DNA from 2 places in the Weizmannia sp. FSL K6-0777 genome. Region 2 is predicted to be linked to the other one. Evidence: a T-box and tRNA genes for the amino acid it is inferred to sense, from the RefSeq annotation. Region 2 holds a T-box; the other holds one or more tRNA genes.

Region 1 (7,735 bases), 1.3 Mb from region 2:
AGCAGCCGCGGTAATACGTAGGTGGCAAGCGTTGTCCGGAATTATTGGGCGTAAAGCGCGCGCAGGCGGCTTCTTAAGTCTGATGTGAAATCTTGCGGCTCAACCGCAAGCGGTCATTGGAAACTGGGAGGCTTGAGTGCAGAAGAGGAGAGTGGAATTCCACGTGTAGCGGTGAAATGCGTAGAGATGTGGAGGAACACCAGTGGCGAAGGCGGCTCTCTGGTCTGTAACTGACGCTGAGGCGCGAAAGCGTGGGGAGCAAACAGGATTAGATACCCTGGTAGTCCACGCCGTAAACGATGAGTGCTAAGTGTTAGAGGGTTTCCGCCCTTTAGTGCTGCAGCTAACGCATTAAGCACTCCGCCTGGGGAGTACGGCCGCAAGGCTGAAACTCAAAGGAATTGACGGGGGCCCGCACAAGCGGTGGAGCATGTGGTTTAATTCGAAGCAACGCGAAGAACCTTACCAGGTCTTGACATCCTCTGACCTCCCTGGAGACAGGGCCTTCCCCTTCGGGGGACAGAGTGACAGGTGGTGCATGGTTGTCGTCAGCTCGTGTCGTGAGATGTTGGGTTAAGTCCCGCAACGAGCGCAACCCTTGACCTTAGTTGCCAGCATTCAGTTGGGCACTCTAAGGTGACTGCCGGTGACAAACCGGAGGAAGGTGGGGATGACGTCAAATCATCATGCCCCTTATGACCTGGGCTACACACGTGCTACAATGGATGGTACAAAGGGCTGCGAGACCGCGAGGTTAAGCCAATCCCAGAAAACCATTCCCAGTTCGGATTGCAGGCTGCAACCCGCCTGCATGAAGCCGGAATCGCTAGTAATCGCGGATCAGCATGCCGCGGTGAATACGTTCCCGGGCCTTGTACACACCGCCCGTCACACCACGAGAGTTTGTAACACCCGAAGTCGGTGAGGTAACCTTTACGGAGCCAGCCGCCGAAGGTGGGACAGATGATTGGGGTGAAGTCGTAACAAGGTAGCCGTATCGGAAGGTGCGGCTGGATCACCTCCTTTCTAAGGGGAAAAGCGTAGGGCGCTCGTTCATCGGCGTACGGATTTCGTAGTCTTCGACTGAGATAAAGGAAACACGATGAGCCTTAAAGGCGAATCGATGTTGACTTATCGTAGGGAGAAGACGTAGAAATACGCTAGCCGATAGCGCCCGGAGCTAGACAGAAAAGGAAAACTTCGTTTTCCAAAATCAAGTTTGACGTTTCCGTTTTGTTCAGTTTTGAAGGTTCAATCCTTCAACATGTGTTCTTTGAAAACCGGATAGGAGAAACAAACCAAGTAAACCGAGAATCGCTTATTTTTGGATTTAAACCTTTTTATGGTTAAGTTAGAAAGGGCGCACGGCGGATGCCTTGGCACTAGGAGCCGATGAAGGACGGTACAAACACCGATATGCTCCGGGGAGCTGTACGTAAGCTTTGATCCGGAGATTTCCGAATGGGGAAACCCCCTGTCTTTAATCGGACAGGATTCCTGCCTGAATCCATAGGGCAGGAAGGGCACACCCGGGGAACTGAAACATCTCAGTACCCGGAGGAAGAGAAAGCAATTGCGATTTCCCAAGTAGCGGCGAGCGAACAGGAAACAGCCCAAACCGGAAGGCTTGCCTTCCGGGGTTGTAGGACACTCATATGGGAGTTACAAAAGAACGGGGTAAGTGAAGCGGCCTGGAAAGGCCTGCCGGAGAAGGTAAAAGCCCTGTAACTGAAACTTCGTTCTCTCCCGAGTGGATCCTGAGTACGGCGGGACACGAGGAATCCCGCCGGAATCCGGGAGGACCATCTCCCAAGGCTAAATACTCCCTAGTGACCGATAGTGAACCAGTACCGTGAGGGAAAGGTGAAAAGCACCCCGGGAGGGGAGTGAAAGAGATCCTGAAACCGTGTGCCTACAAGTAGTCAGAGCCCGTTAACGGGTGATGGCGTGCCTTTTGTAGAATGAACCGGCGAGTTACGGTCTCATGCAAGGTTAAGCTGAAGAAGCGGAGCCGCAGCGAAAGCGAGTCTGAACAGGGCGAAAGAGTATGAGGCCGCAGACCCGAAACCAGGTGATCTACCCATGTCCAGGGTGAAGGCAAGGTAACACTTGCTGGAGGCCCGAACCCACGCACGTTGAAAAGTGCGGGGATGAGGTGTGGGTAGCGGAGAAATTCCAATCGAACTTGGAGATAGCTGGTTCTCTCCGAAATAGCTTTAGGGCTAGCCTCAAGCGAAGAGTTTTGGAGGTAGAGCACTGTTTGGACGAGGGGCCCTCATCGGGTTACCGAATTCAGACAAACTCCGAATGCCAAAAACTTATGCTTGGGAGTCAGACTGTGAGTGATAAGATCCATGGTCGAAAGGGAAACAGCCCAGACCGCCAGCTAAGGTCCCAAAGTATACGTTAAGTGGAAAAGGATGTGGCGTTGCTTAGACAACCAGGATGTTGGCTTAGAAGCAGCCATCATTCAAAGAGTGCGTAATAGCTCACTGGTCGAGTGACGCTGCGCCGAAAATGTACTGGGGCTAAACGTATCACCGAAGCTGCGGATGGACACCGTATGGTGTCCGTGGTAGGAGAGCGTTCTAAGGGCGTTGAAGCCGGACCGGAAGGACCGGTGGAGCGCTTAGAAGTGAGAATGCCGGTATGAGTAGCGAAAGAAGGGTGAGAATCCCTTCCACCGAATGCCTAAGGTTTCCTGAGGAAGGCTCGTCCGCTCAGGGTTAGTCGGGGCCTAAGCCGAGGCCGAAAGGCGTAGGCGATGGACAACAGGTTGATATTCCTGTACCGCCTCTTCACCGTTTGAACGATGGGGGGACGCAGGAGGATAGGGCAAGCGCGACACTGGTTGATCGCGTCCAAGCAGTTAGGCCGGTGCGGAGGCAAATCCTTCGCGCCAAGGCGGAGCTGTGATGGCGAGGGAAATTTTAGTACCGAAGTTCCTGATTCCACACTGCCAAGAAAAGCCTCTAGTGAGGTGAAAGGCGCCCGTACCGCAAACCGACACAGGTAGGCGAGGAGAGAATCCTAAGGTGAGCGAGAGAACTCTCGTTAAGGAACTCGGCAAAATGACCCCGTAACTTCGGGAGAAGGGGTGCTTTTTGGGGTGTATGCCCCGGGAAGCCGCAGTGAATAGGCCCAGGCGACTGTTTAGCAAAAACACAGGTCTCTGCGAAGCCGCAAGGCGAAGTATAGGGGCTGACACCTGCCCGGTGCTGGAAGGTTAAGGAGAGGGGTTAGCCGTCAGGCGAAGCTCTGAACTGAAGCCCCAGTAAACGGCGGCCGTAACTATAACGGTCCTAAGGTAGCGAAATTCCTTGTCAGGTAAGTTCTGACCCGCACGAAAGGTGTAACGATCTGGGCACTGTCTCAACGAGAGACTCGGTGAAATTATAGTACCTGTGAAGATGCAGGTTACCCGCGACAGGACGGAAAGACCCCATGGAGCTTTACTGCAGCCTGATATTGAATTTTGGTACAGCTTGTACAGGATAGGTAGGAGCCTTGGAAACCGGAGCGCCAGCTTCGGCGGAGGCATCGGTGGGATACTACCCTGGCTGTATTGAAATTCTAACCCGCACCCCTTACCGGGGTGGGAGACAGTGTCAGGCAGGCAGTTTGACTGGGGCGGTCGCCTCCTAAAAGGTAACGGAGGCGCCCAAAGGTTCCCTCAGAATGGTTGGAAATCATTCGCAGAGTGTAAAGGCATAAGGGAGCTTGACTGCGAGACTTACAAGTCGGGCAGGGACGAAAGTCGGGCTTAGTGATCCGGTGGTTCCGCATGGAAGGGCCATCGCTCAACGGATAAAAGCTACCCTGGGGATAACAGGCTGATCTCCCCCAAGAGTCCACATCGACGGGGAGGTTTGGCACCTCGATGTCGGCTCATCGCATCCTGGGGCTGTAGTCGGTCCCAAGGGTTGGGCTGTTCGCCCATTAAAGCGGTACGCGAGCTGGGTTCAGAACGTCGTGAGACAGTTCGGTCCCTATCCGTCGCGGGCGCAGGAAATTTGAGAGGAGCTGTCCTTAGTACGAGAGGACCGGGATGGACGCACCGCTGGTGTACCAGTTGTCTTGCCAAAGGCATCGCTGGGTAGCTATGTGCGGAAGGGATAAGTGCTGAAAGCATCTAAGCATGAAGCCCCCCTCAAGATGAGATTTCCCACAGTTTATACTGGTAAGATCCCTGAAAGATGATCAGGTTGATAGGTCCGGGGTGGAAGCGCGGCGACGCGTGGAGCTGACGGATACTAATCGATCGAGGACTTAACCAATAGAAAAGCGGAAGCGCCTTGGTCATCGGCGTACGGATTTCGGAGCTTTCGACTGAGATAAAGGAAACACGGCGAGCCCCTAAAGGCGAGCCGATGTTGACTTATCGTAGGGAGAAAGCGCAGAAATACGCTAGCCGATAGGCGCTGGAGCTAGACAATTCTCAAAGTTAGAAACGCGTTCTCCGTTTACAGTTTTTTCTCCCATCCGGTTTTCAGGGAACACATCCCAAAAATTATACAGGTCCGGTGATGATGGCGGAAAGGTCACACCCGTTCCCATCCCGAACACGGAAGTTAAGCTTTCCAGCGCCGATGGTAGTTGGGGGTTTCCCCCTGCGAGAGTAGGACGTTGCCGGGCCATAATACGGAGGATTAGCTCAGCTGGGAGAGCGTCTGCCTTACAAGCAGAGGGTCGGCGGTTCGATCCCGTCATCCTCCACCATAAATATGAGCCATTAGCTCAGTTGGTAGAGCATCTGACTTTTAATCAGAGGGTCGCAGGTTCGAATCCTGCATGGCTCATCATATTTAGCAGGAAATAAGAATTTCAGCCTGTTCAAAGACGGCCTGAAATTCTTTGACCTGAATTTTTGCGGAAGTAGTTCAGTGGTAGAACATCACCTTGCCAAGGTGGGGGTCGCGGGTTCGAATCCCGTCTTCCGCTCCATTTTTTTCTCTTGCCGGGGTGGCGGAATTGGCAGACGCACAGGACTTAAAATCCTGCGGTAGGTGACTACCGTACCGGTTCGACTCCGGTCCTCGGCACCATTCGATATATGCGCCCATAGCTCAATTGGATAGAGCGTTTGACTACGGATCAAAAGGTTAGGGGTTCGACTCCTCTTGGGCGCGCTATATACGGGAAGTAGCTCAGCTTGGTAGAGCACATGGTTTGGGACCATGGGGTCGCAGGTTCGAATCCTGTCTTCCCGACCATTCAAATTCGGGGCCTTAGCTCAGCTGGGAGAGCGCCTGCTTTGCACGCAGGAGGTCAGCGGTTCGATCCCGCTAGGCTCCACCAAAAAAAGTATTGACTTCTAAATAAATAAGTGTTATACTTTAAAAGTTGCTGTTTGTGATTGTTCCTTGAAAACTGGACAAAACGAAACGTCAAATTCTTTTTGAGCTTTTATCAAACATCTTTACTGAGAGTTTGATCCTGGCTCAGGACGAACGCTGGCGGCGTGCCTAATACATGCAAGTCGTGCGGACCTTTTAAAAGCTTGCTTTTAAAAGGTTAGCGGCGGACGGGTGAGTAACACGTGGGCAACCTGCCTGTAAGATCGGGATAACGCCGGGAAACCGGGGCTAATACCGGATAGTTTTTTCCTCCGCATGGAGGAAAAAGGAAAGACGGCTTCGGCTGTCACTTACAGATGGGCCCGCGGCGCATTAGCTTGTTGGTGGGGTAACGGCTCACCAAGGCAACGATGCGTAGCCGACCTGAGAGGGTGATCGGCCACATTGGGACTGAGACACGGCCCAAACTCCTACGGGAGGCAGCAGTAGGGAATCTTCCGCAATGGACGAAAGTCTGACGGAGCAACGCCGCGTGAGTGAAGAAGGCCTTCGGGTCGTAAAACTCTGTTGCCGGGGAAGAACAAGTGCCGTTCGAACAGGGCGGCGCCTTGACGGTACCCGGCCAGAAAGCCACGGCTAACTACGTGCCAGCAGCCGCGGTAATACGTAGGTGGCAAGCGTTGTCCGGAATTATTGGGCGTAAAGCGCGCGCAGGCGGCTTCTTAAGTCTGATGTGAAATCTTGCGGCTCAACCGCAAGCGGTCATTGGAAACTGGGAGGCTTGAGTGCAGAAGAGGAGAGTGGAATTCCACGTGTAGCGGTGAAATGCGTAGAGATGTGGAGGAACACCAGTGGCGAAGGCGGCTCTCTGGTCTGTAACTGACGCTGAGGCGCGAAAGCGTGGGGAGCAAACAGGATTAGATACCCTGGTAGTCCACGCCGTAAACGATGAGTGCTAAGTGTTAGAGGGTTTCCGCCCTTTAGTGCTGCAGCTAACGCATTAAGCACTCCGCCTGGGGAGTACGGCCGCAAGGCTGAAACTCAAAGGAATTGACGGGGGCCCGCACAAGCGGTGGAGCATGTGGTTTAATTCGAAGCAACGCGAAGAACCTTACCAGGTCTTGACATCCTCTGACCTCCCTGGAGACAGGGCCTTCCCCTTCGGGGGACAGAGTGACAGGTGGTGCATGGTTGTCGTCAGCTCGTGTCGTGAGATGTTGGGTTAAGTCCCGCAACGAGCGCAACCCTTGACCTTAGTTGCCAGCATTCAGTTGGGCACTCTAAGGTGACTGCCGGTGACAAACCGGAGGAAGGTGGGGATGACGTCAAATCATCATGCCCCTTATGACCTGGGCTACACACGTGCTACAATGGATGGTACAAAGGGCTGCGAGACCGCGAGGTTAAGCCAATCCCAGAAAACCATTCCCAGTTCGGATTGCAGGCTGCAACCCGCCTGCATGAAGCCGGAATCGCTAGTAATCGCGGATCAGCATGCCGCGGTGAATACGTTCCCGGGCCTTGTACACACCGCCCGTCACACCACGAGAGTTTGTAACACCCGAAGTCGGTGAGGTAACCTTTACGGAGCCAGCCGCCGAAGGTGGGACAGATGATTGGGGTGAAGTCGTAACAAGGTAGCCGTATCGGAAGGTGCGGCTGGATCACCTCCTTTCTAAGGGGAAAAGCGTAGGGCGCTCGTTCATCGGCGTACGGATTTCGTAGTCTTCGACTGAGATAAAGGAAACACGATGAGCCTTAAAGGCGAATCGATGTTGACTTATCGTAGGGAGAAGACGTAGAAATACGCTAGCCGATAGCGCCCGGAGCTAGACAGAAAAGGAAAACTTCGTTTTCCAAAATCAAGTTTGACGTTTCCGTTTTGTTCAGTTTTGAAGGTTCAATCCTTCAACATGTGTTCTTTGAAAACCGGATAGGAGAAACAAACCAAGTAAACCGAGAATCGCTTATTTTTGGATTTAAACCTTTTTATGGTTAAGTTAGAAAGGGCGCACGGTGAATGCCTTGGCACTAGGAGCCGATGAAGGACGGTACAAACACCGATATGCTCCGGGGAGCTGTACGTAAGCTTTGATCCGGAGATTTCCGAATGGGGAAACCCCCTGTCTTTAATCGGACAGGATTCCTGCCTGAATCCATAGGGCAGGAAGGGCACACCCGGGGAACTGAAACATCTCAGTACCCGGAGGAAGAGAAAGCAATTGCGATTTCCCAAGTAGCGGCGAGCGAACAGGAAACAGCCCAAACCGGAAGGCTTGCCTTCCGGGGTTGTAGGACACTCATATGGGAGTTACAAAAGAACGGGGTAAGTGAAGCGGCCTGGAAAGGCCTGCCGGAGAAGGTAAAAGCCCTGTAACTGAAACTTCGTTCTCTCCCGAGTGGATCCTGAGTACGGCGGGACACGAGGAATCCCGCCG
Region 2 (7,735 bases):
GGCACGCCAGATTCCCAATGATGAATTAAAGACACAGGCGCTCGCCAGCATTCAACATAAAACGTTTCACTGTGAAGGCGGATCGATCCTCGGCCTTTTGGCAATGGAAGAGCGGACAGCGGCTTTTCGGTTTATTGTCGCTTACCAGACGATCAGCGACTATCTTGATAATCTATGCGACCGCAGCACATCGCTTGACCCGGTTGATTTCCGAGCACTGCACGAGTCCATGTCCGATGCGCTTACAGTCGGCGCACCGTTGAAAAATTATTACCGTTACCGACTGGACCAGGATGACGGTGGTTATTTGCATGAACTCGTGCGGACATGCCAGGTTGTGTTGAGCCGCATCCCTCAATATAAAGCCATTCAACCTTATTTGCTGGAACTTTGCCGTTATTATTCGGATCTGCAAGTACATAAACATGTGCGCGTAGAGGAACGGGTGCCGCGGCTAAAGGAATGGTTTTTGCGCTACAAGCCGGATTTTCCAGATATGGAATGGTATGAGTTTTCCGCCTGTTCCGGCTCGACCCTCGGGATTTTCTGCCTTGTTTCCTACGCGCTCCGGGACGATTTCCGCCCTGAATATGCGACAATCATCCGTGACGGGTATTTTCCTTATATTCAGGGGTTGCATATTCTGCTGGATTATTTTATCGACCAGGACGAAGACAAAAAAGGCGGAGACTTGAATTTTTGTTTTTATTACCCGAGCGAAGAAGAGCTGTTTAAACGGCTGAAGCATTTTTTGCAGGAGGCGGATAAACATACGGCCCGACTCCCAAATGAAAAATTTCATAAACTGATTAACCGGGGGCTTTTGGCTGTTTATTTGTCAGATGAAAAGGTGAAGAAGCAGCGGAGCGTTCAGAAATTGTCGCGGAAAATGATCAAATTTGCCGGCTCGATCAGTTTATTCTTTTATTTTAACGGAAAAATGTACCGCGCCATCAAAAACATGATCCCGGCCAGCCTGGCAAAAACAATAGTAAAATGAGCCGGCTGGTGGCAACGGGAAAGGGCAGATTTTATCGGCCCCTTTGTTGCCGTTTTTAGAAAAGGCGGATGGTTGTCTGGTTGAGGAAACCGGAGCAATGTGGCTTTTTCCGGCCGGACTTTTTGCATCATTCAAGAGCCGGCCGTGTTCATATACGATTAAAAAAGGCGGGCTTTCGTACCCGGCCCCGTTGTTACCGTTTTTCAAAGGCAATGAGAAAAGGCGTGCTTTTCGTACCCGGCCCTTTTGTTATCGCTTTTTGAATGGCATGAAAAAAGGCGGGCTTTGCATAATCCAGAACCCGGTCAGATTCATATGCGATTGAAAAAGGCAGCTGTTCGTAGCCGGCGCATATGTTATCGCTTTTGGGAATGACATGAAAAAGCCAGGTTCCCGTTATGTTTTGAATCCGAACCAATCGATCCTTCGTTATCGTTTTTCAATAGCAATAAGAAAAGGCGGATGGTTTGCCTGGTTGAGAAATTCATACCGGAGCACATGCGCCTTTTTCTGATCGAGCTGTTTTACATAATCCAGGAGCCGGTCACGTTCATACGCGCCGCCTTCATGGCCGTGGTAAACCACAACTGCGATGATCCCGCCGGTTTCAAGCATGGAAAAAATCTGCTCGAGTGCGGCAATGGTTGACTCCGGCCGGGTAATGACCGTTTTGTCGCTGTCCGGCAAATAGCCCAAATTGAAAACCGCTCCGCTGATCTTGCCATGCAGCGCTGCCGGGATGCATTCGCTGGCATGTTCATGGCCGGTGCAGAAAAGTTCGGCGCGCGTAACGAGGCCTTCTTTCTCCAGGCGTTCCTTTGTCCGCCTCACCGCTTCCGGCTGGATATCAAAAGCAAACACTTTTCCACCTTCTCCAACCCGTTTGGCGAGAAATACAGTATCATGCCCGTTCCCGGCTGTTGCGTCAATGGCAAAACCGCCGCTCTTTACAGCTTTTTCTAAAAGTAAATGAGCAAATGAGAGAACAGGAAGCATATTCATCTTTGCAGCATCTCCATTTATTGATTGGTCTACAGGCGAAAGTTGAACGCCTGTTTTTTTACTGTGAAAAGGCAAATGTGCCCCATGTAAATCATATTTTTCAGCGCTTTCCATTCGAATACCGGAATGGACACGGCAAAATCGTTCTTATTCTTCAGACATACAGGCTCGCGCCCCAAAATGGTAAAAAACCGTCTTTATGCAGCGCACTCCTTTTGCATTTTACCATGAACGGGTGCGGGTGCAAAGGCGGCTCGGATTCTAAATCGAGCTGTCGGGAAGAAACTCCCAATGCGCTGGGGAAACATTTTTTCTGCACGGGGCATTATACAAATGAAGCCTGCACGCTTCAAAGCATAAAGGGGGGAATCGTGATGGCCACACGGGAAGCAGTCGAAAATTGTATCAACCGTTGCGAGCAAGCCGTTCAATCGGCGCGTGAGCAATTTGCGGAAGGCAACCGCCAGGAAAACTACGGCTATTATGATTTTTCGGAACCGTTAACAGAGCTGGAAGAAGCCTATAATGAACTTTGCAAATTGGCGATCAGTGCCAACTCCCAGCAGCGTGAGCGCCTCCACCGTATGCGCCTTGTGATTCAGCAGCTGCAAAACGAGATGATTTTACAGGAACATGAACCGACCATGTAATTGGAAAAACGTAAGCCGGAAACTTGCTGGGGCAAAATGCTCAATAAGCAAATGGGGAAAACGGAAAAGCCAGGCAAGTAACCCAGCGAAAAATCCGGCGGGAACAACGGGAATATGGGAGCAGTTTCGGCACGTTAAAATTAGGAAAAACAACAAGAAAAGCCGGCCGGATTCATGAAAGCGGGATAGGGCACGGGCCTTATCCCGCTTTTAATGCAAATGTTGGATCAAGTAGAGGACGGGGAATTGCCATAATATTTATATTTTGCAAGAATGCTTGTAACTGTCGGGAAAAACCCCTACAATTTCCTTTGATCGATTCATTAGCAGGGGGGCATTCATTTTGCCAAAAACTGTGTGGCTGCTTGTCATTGGCATGGCTGTCAACATGACTGGCGCTTCTTTTTTATGGCCGTTAAATTCAATCTATATCCACGATCATCTCGGTAAATCGCTGTTTATCGCCGGGCTTGTGCTCATGCTGAATAATTTTACAAGCGTCATCGGCAGTCTTTTGGGTGGATATTTGCATGATAAAATCGGAGGTTACCGTTCCGTAATACTGGGTGGCTTGATCTCTGCCGCGGCGCTTGCCGGCTTGACATGGAACCACGCTTGGCCGGATTATGTATTTTTCCTCGGTGCCATCGGGCTCGGTTCCGGCATGATCGGCCCGGCGATCCTTGCAATGGCGGGCGCGGCTTGGAAAGGCGGAGGGAGAAAAGCGTTCAATGCCATCTATGTCGCCAACAACATCGGGGTTGCACTCGGTGCCGCGCTGGGAGGTGTGATTGCCTCTTATTCCATTGACCTTATTTTTGCAGCGAATCTTGCACTTTTTCTCGTTTTTATGGCGATTGCCATCTTCGGCTACCGGAATATTGCCGAAAAACATGCTGGGTATGCGGGAGCAGCCGCTGTTTCTGCCAAAAGTGCAGGAAGGGCGCAAGTGGCATCCCTCATCATATTATGCTTTGCTTATTTCCTGGCATGGACGGCGTACACGCAATGGACGGCTACGATTTCCACTTATACGCAGACGCTTCATATATCGCTGAACAAGTACAGCTTTCTTTGGACATTGAACGGCGCGATCATCGTGCTCGGCCAGCCGCTCCTTTTGCCGTTTTTAAAGCGGTTCTTGCCGGAAGTCAAACAGCAAATTGTTGCTGGGACGGCCATTTTTATGCTGTCATTCGCTGTCGTTGCCTTTGCCGGGCATTTTCCCGGTTTTGCAGTGGCAATGGGCATTTTAACGGTCGGGGAAATGTTTGTCTGGCCGGCTGTGCCCGCAGTTGCCAATACGCTTTCGCCGAAAGGGCGGGAAGGGTTTTACCAGGGCATCATTAACAGTGTCGCAACATGCGGCAGAATGATTGGCCCTGTTGTAGGCGGGTTTGTCGCAGATGCATTCGGCATGAAGGCATTGTTCGGATTGCTCATTTTCTTTCTCGCCGTTTCCCTTTTACTGGCCTTGTTGTATGACCGCCCGCTCGCAAAAAAACCGCATTCTGAGGTGGCAGGAAAATAATGTTGAAACCGGGAATGAATTTCTGTAAAATAGGTTATAAATTGAATAAACGATAGAAGAACGTTGACAAGGAGCAGTAACGGCGGCACTGAAACAAGAGAATTGGCGGGAGGTGCAAGCCAATCAGGGAACCCCGTGAACTCGCCTTTGAGTTGCAAATATGAACCCGTTTTAGTATTTGCCGTATTCCGCGTTAAGGACTTAAAGTGAGTGCTTGCACTAATTTGGGTGGTACCGCGGGAGAACCCTCTCGTCCCTTTTCCCTGGGATGGGAGGTTTTTTGTGTTGCTTTGTTGTCAATGTCGATACATAAAAAAGGAGGAGTCTGTCATGAGTTTTGACCACCGGAAAATCGAAAAGAAATGGCAGCATTACTGGGAAGAACATCAAACGTTCCGTGCCGGTGAAGACGAAAATAAACCAAAATTTTACTGCCTGGATATGTTTCCGTACCCGTCGGGGGCGGGCCTCCACGTCGGGCACCCGGAAGGATATACGGCGACCGACATCATCTCGCGGGCGAAACGGATGCAAGGGTATAATGTGCTTCATCCGATGGGCTGGGATGCATTCGGGCTTCCGGCTGAGCAGTATGCGATTGATACCGGCAATGATCCGGCTGTTTTCACGATTCAAAATATCCATACATTCCGCCGCCAGATCAAAGCGCTCGGGTTTTCCTATGATTGGGACAGGGAAATCAACACATCTGATCCGGAATATTATAAATGGACGCAGTGGATTTTTCTGCAGCTGTGGAAAAACGGGCTTGCTTATATTGATGAAGTGCCGGTCAACTGGTGCCCTGCGCTCGGAACCGTGCTTGCAAACGAAGAAGTCATTGACGGCAAGAGCGAACGCGGCGGGCATCCGGTCATCCGCAAACCGATGCGCCAGTGGATGCTGAAAATTACCGCCTACGCGGACCGCCTTCTTGAAGACCTCGAGGAACTGGACTGGCCGGAAAGCATTAAGGATATGCAGCGCAACTGGATCGGCCGTTCGGAAGGGGCGGAAGTGACATTCCAGGTTGAAGGCACAAATGAAACGTTCACCGTCTTCACGACCCGCCCGGATACGCTGTTCGGGGCGACCTACGCCGTGCTTGCGCCGGAACACCCGCTTGTGGATAAAATTAAAACGAAAGAGCAGGCCGAAGCGGTCCAGGCTTACATTGCCCAGGTGCAGTCAAAAAGCGACCTCGAACGGACCGACCTTGCGAAAGAAAAAACCGGCGTATTTACAGGGGCGTATGCCGTGAACCCTGCCAACGGCGAAAAAATGCCAATCTGGATTGCCGATTATGTATTAATGAGCTACGGGACAGGCGCAATCATGGCGGTGCCGGCCCATGACGAACGCGACTATGAATTTGCCCGCAAATTCAATTTGCCGATAAAAGAAGTCGTCGCAGGCGGCAATGTTGAAAAAGAAGCCTATACCGGCGACGGCGAACACGTCCATTCCGGGTTTTTAAACGGGCTGGGCAAGCAGGCAGCCATTAAACGCATGATCGAATGGCTTGAAGAAAAAGGGATTGGGCAGAAAAAAGTGACATACCGCCTGCGTGACTGGCTGTTCAGCCGCCAGCGTTACTGGGGCGAGCCGATCCCGGTCATCCACTGGGAAGACGGGACCATAACTGCCGTGCCGGAAGAAGAGCTGCCGCTCATGCTTCCGAAAATGACGGAAATCAAACCGAGCGGAACAGGCGAATCACCGCTTGCAAATGTTGAAGAATGGGTCAATGTTGTGGATCCGGAAACAGGGAAAAAAGGCCGGCGCGAAACAAACACGATGCCGCAATGGGCAGGAAGCTGCTGGTACTTCCTCCGTTTCATCGATCCGAAAAACCGCAAAGCGATTGCCGATCCGGAAAAACTGAAAAAATGGCTGCCGGTTGACCTTTACATCGGCGGGGCTGAGCATGCGGTGCTTCACTTGCTGTATGCCCGCTTCTGGCATAAATTTTTGTACGATATCGGCGTTGTGCCGACGAAAGAGCCATTCCAAAGATTGTTCAACCAGGGCATGATCCTTGGCGAGAACCATGAAAAGATGAGCAAATCGCGCGGCAATGTCGTCAATCCGGATGACATTCTTGAGTCGCACGGGGCAGATACGCTCAGGCTGTACGAAATGTTCATGGGCCCTTTGGATGCTTCGATTCCATGGTCGACAAACGGCCTTGACGGTTCCCGCCGCTTCCTTGACAGGATCTGGCGCCTGTTTGTGAATGAAGACGGCAGCCTGTCAGAAAAAATCCAGGACAAGGCCAATCCGGCACTTGAAAAAACGTATCATCTGACGGTCAAAAAAGTGACGGAAGATATCGATGCCCTTCATTTTAACACGGCCATTTCGCAATTAATGGTGTTTATCAACGATGCCTATAAAGCGGAAGTCATACCGAAAACGTATGTGGAAGGCTTCGTCAAGCTGCTGTCGCCGTTTTGCCCGCATATTGCCGAAGAACTGTGGGAAAAACTCGGCCACAGCGGCACGATCACATATGAAGCATGGCCTTCTTTTGATGCTTCAAAACTCGTCGACAATGAAGTGGAAATTGTCCTCCAGGTGAACGGCAAAGTCCGCAACAAAGTGAAGATCGACCGCAACATGAGCCGCGAGGACATGGAAAAACTCGCGCTTGCGGATGAAAAAATCAAAGAGTTTACGGAAGGAAAAACGATTCGCAAGATCATTGCCGTGCCGGGCAAACTTGTCAACATTGTGGCAAACTAATGGATTTCCGGAAAACGGGGCTTTACGGTGAAATGGCCGTAAGCCCCATTTTTTATGCGTGAAATTCATAATTTGTTTGTGAAATGGCAAACTAGGACTATCAACCACAAAAAAGGGGAAAAAAGATGGTTCTTTTATTTTCACTTTTGGCAGGGGCGGGACTGGCATATTTATCCCGCGCGCTGTTTCAGGCAGAAAAAATGAAATCATTGCTGCTTTACTTATGGTTATATTACTGGACAATCAATTTTTTAAGGATATTGGAAATGAACCTGCACTTTGTTCATGATCACCATACACCGATGTTCTATATTTCCAGGTTGCTTGTTCTGTTTCAGGTGCCCCTTTTGTTTTTGCTGTATTTGCACGTATTTCACATATCACGGACGTCCGGCCGGAAAACCCTGGCCGCTGTAAGTTTTTTCCTTGTTTTTACGGGTTATGTCGCCATCCTCGATTTTTTACAAATTCTGTATACCTACGAATGGTCATGGCGGTATGCCCTTGCTTTCTTCTTCACTGATCTTGCGGTGGTACACGTGGGCGATGCGCTCTATAGATGGTTGGACAGGAAAAAGGAGGTGCGCCGGCATGCTTCCGAAAAAATTTGACGAGAATGAAATCTTTACCCTTGTTGCTTTGGCAGGTTTGATGCTGGCACTGTATCTTCTTCCAAAAGCCGTTTCATGGAAAGCAGGGCTTGCGACCGGGCTGTTTTTTACAGCAATGGCCTGCTTTGCGGATGAAGTGCTTAGCGGGATGTATCCTTTAAACTTATACAATACATTTGATTCCAAAGATATCGAA

What was found. A T-box is a leader RNA that pairs with one kind of tRNA and senses whether it is charged. The one in region 2 lies ahead of leuS (leucine--tRNA ligase), so its partner is inferred to be a tRNA-Leu.
Region 1: it encodes a tRNA-Leu, which carries the amino acid that the T-box ahead of leuS (leucine--tRNA ligase) is inferred to sense. The anticodon was not compared.

The regions. Positions count from the first base shown of each region.
Region 1 is NZ_CP151971.1:71,435-79,169, forward strand. It holds rRNA gene NST70_RS00350 (16S ribosomal RNA) at 1-1,026, shown strand, start outside; rRNA gene NST70_RS00355 (23S ribosomal RNA) at 1,345-4,277, shown strand; rRNA gene rrf (5S ribosomal RNA) at 4,520-4,635, shown strand; tRNA gene NST70_RS00365 (tRNA-Val) at 4,644-4,719, shown strand; tRNA gene NST70_RS00370 (tRNA-Lys) at 4,727-4,799, shown strand; tRNA gene NST70_RS00375 (tRNA-Gly) at 4,870-4,944, shown strand; tRNA gene NST70_RS00380 (tRNA-Leu) at 4,957-5,045, shown strand; tRNA gene NST70_RS00385 (tRNA-Arg) at 5,056-5,129, shown strand; tRNA gene NST70_RS00390 (tRNA-Pro) at 5,137-5,213, shown strand; tRNA gene NST70_RS00395 (tRNA-Ala) at 5,223-5,298, shown strand; rRNA gene NST70_RS00400 (16S ribosomal RNA) at 5,419-6,972, shown strand; rRNA gene NST70_RS00405 (23S ribosomal RNA) at 7,291-7,735, shown strand, end outside.
Region 2 is NZ_CP151971.1:2,336,896-2,344,630, reverse strand. It holds gene NST70_RS11195 (tetraprenyl-beta-curcumene synthase family protein) at 1-1,000, shown strand, start outside; gene NST70_RS11190 (class I SAM-dependent methyltransferase) at 1,430-2,002, opposite strand; gene NST70_RS11185 (YtzC family protein) at 2,377-2,652, shown strand; gene NST70_RS11180 (MFS transporter) at 2,996-4,183, shown strand; T-box leader at 4,238-4,444, shown strand; gene leuS (leucine--tRNA ligase) at 4,514-6,928, shown strand; gene NST70_RS11170 (hypothetical protein) at 7,054-7,539, shown strand; gene NST70_RS11165 (hypothetical protein) at 7,520-7,735, shown strand, end outside.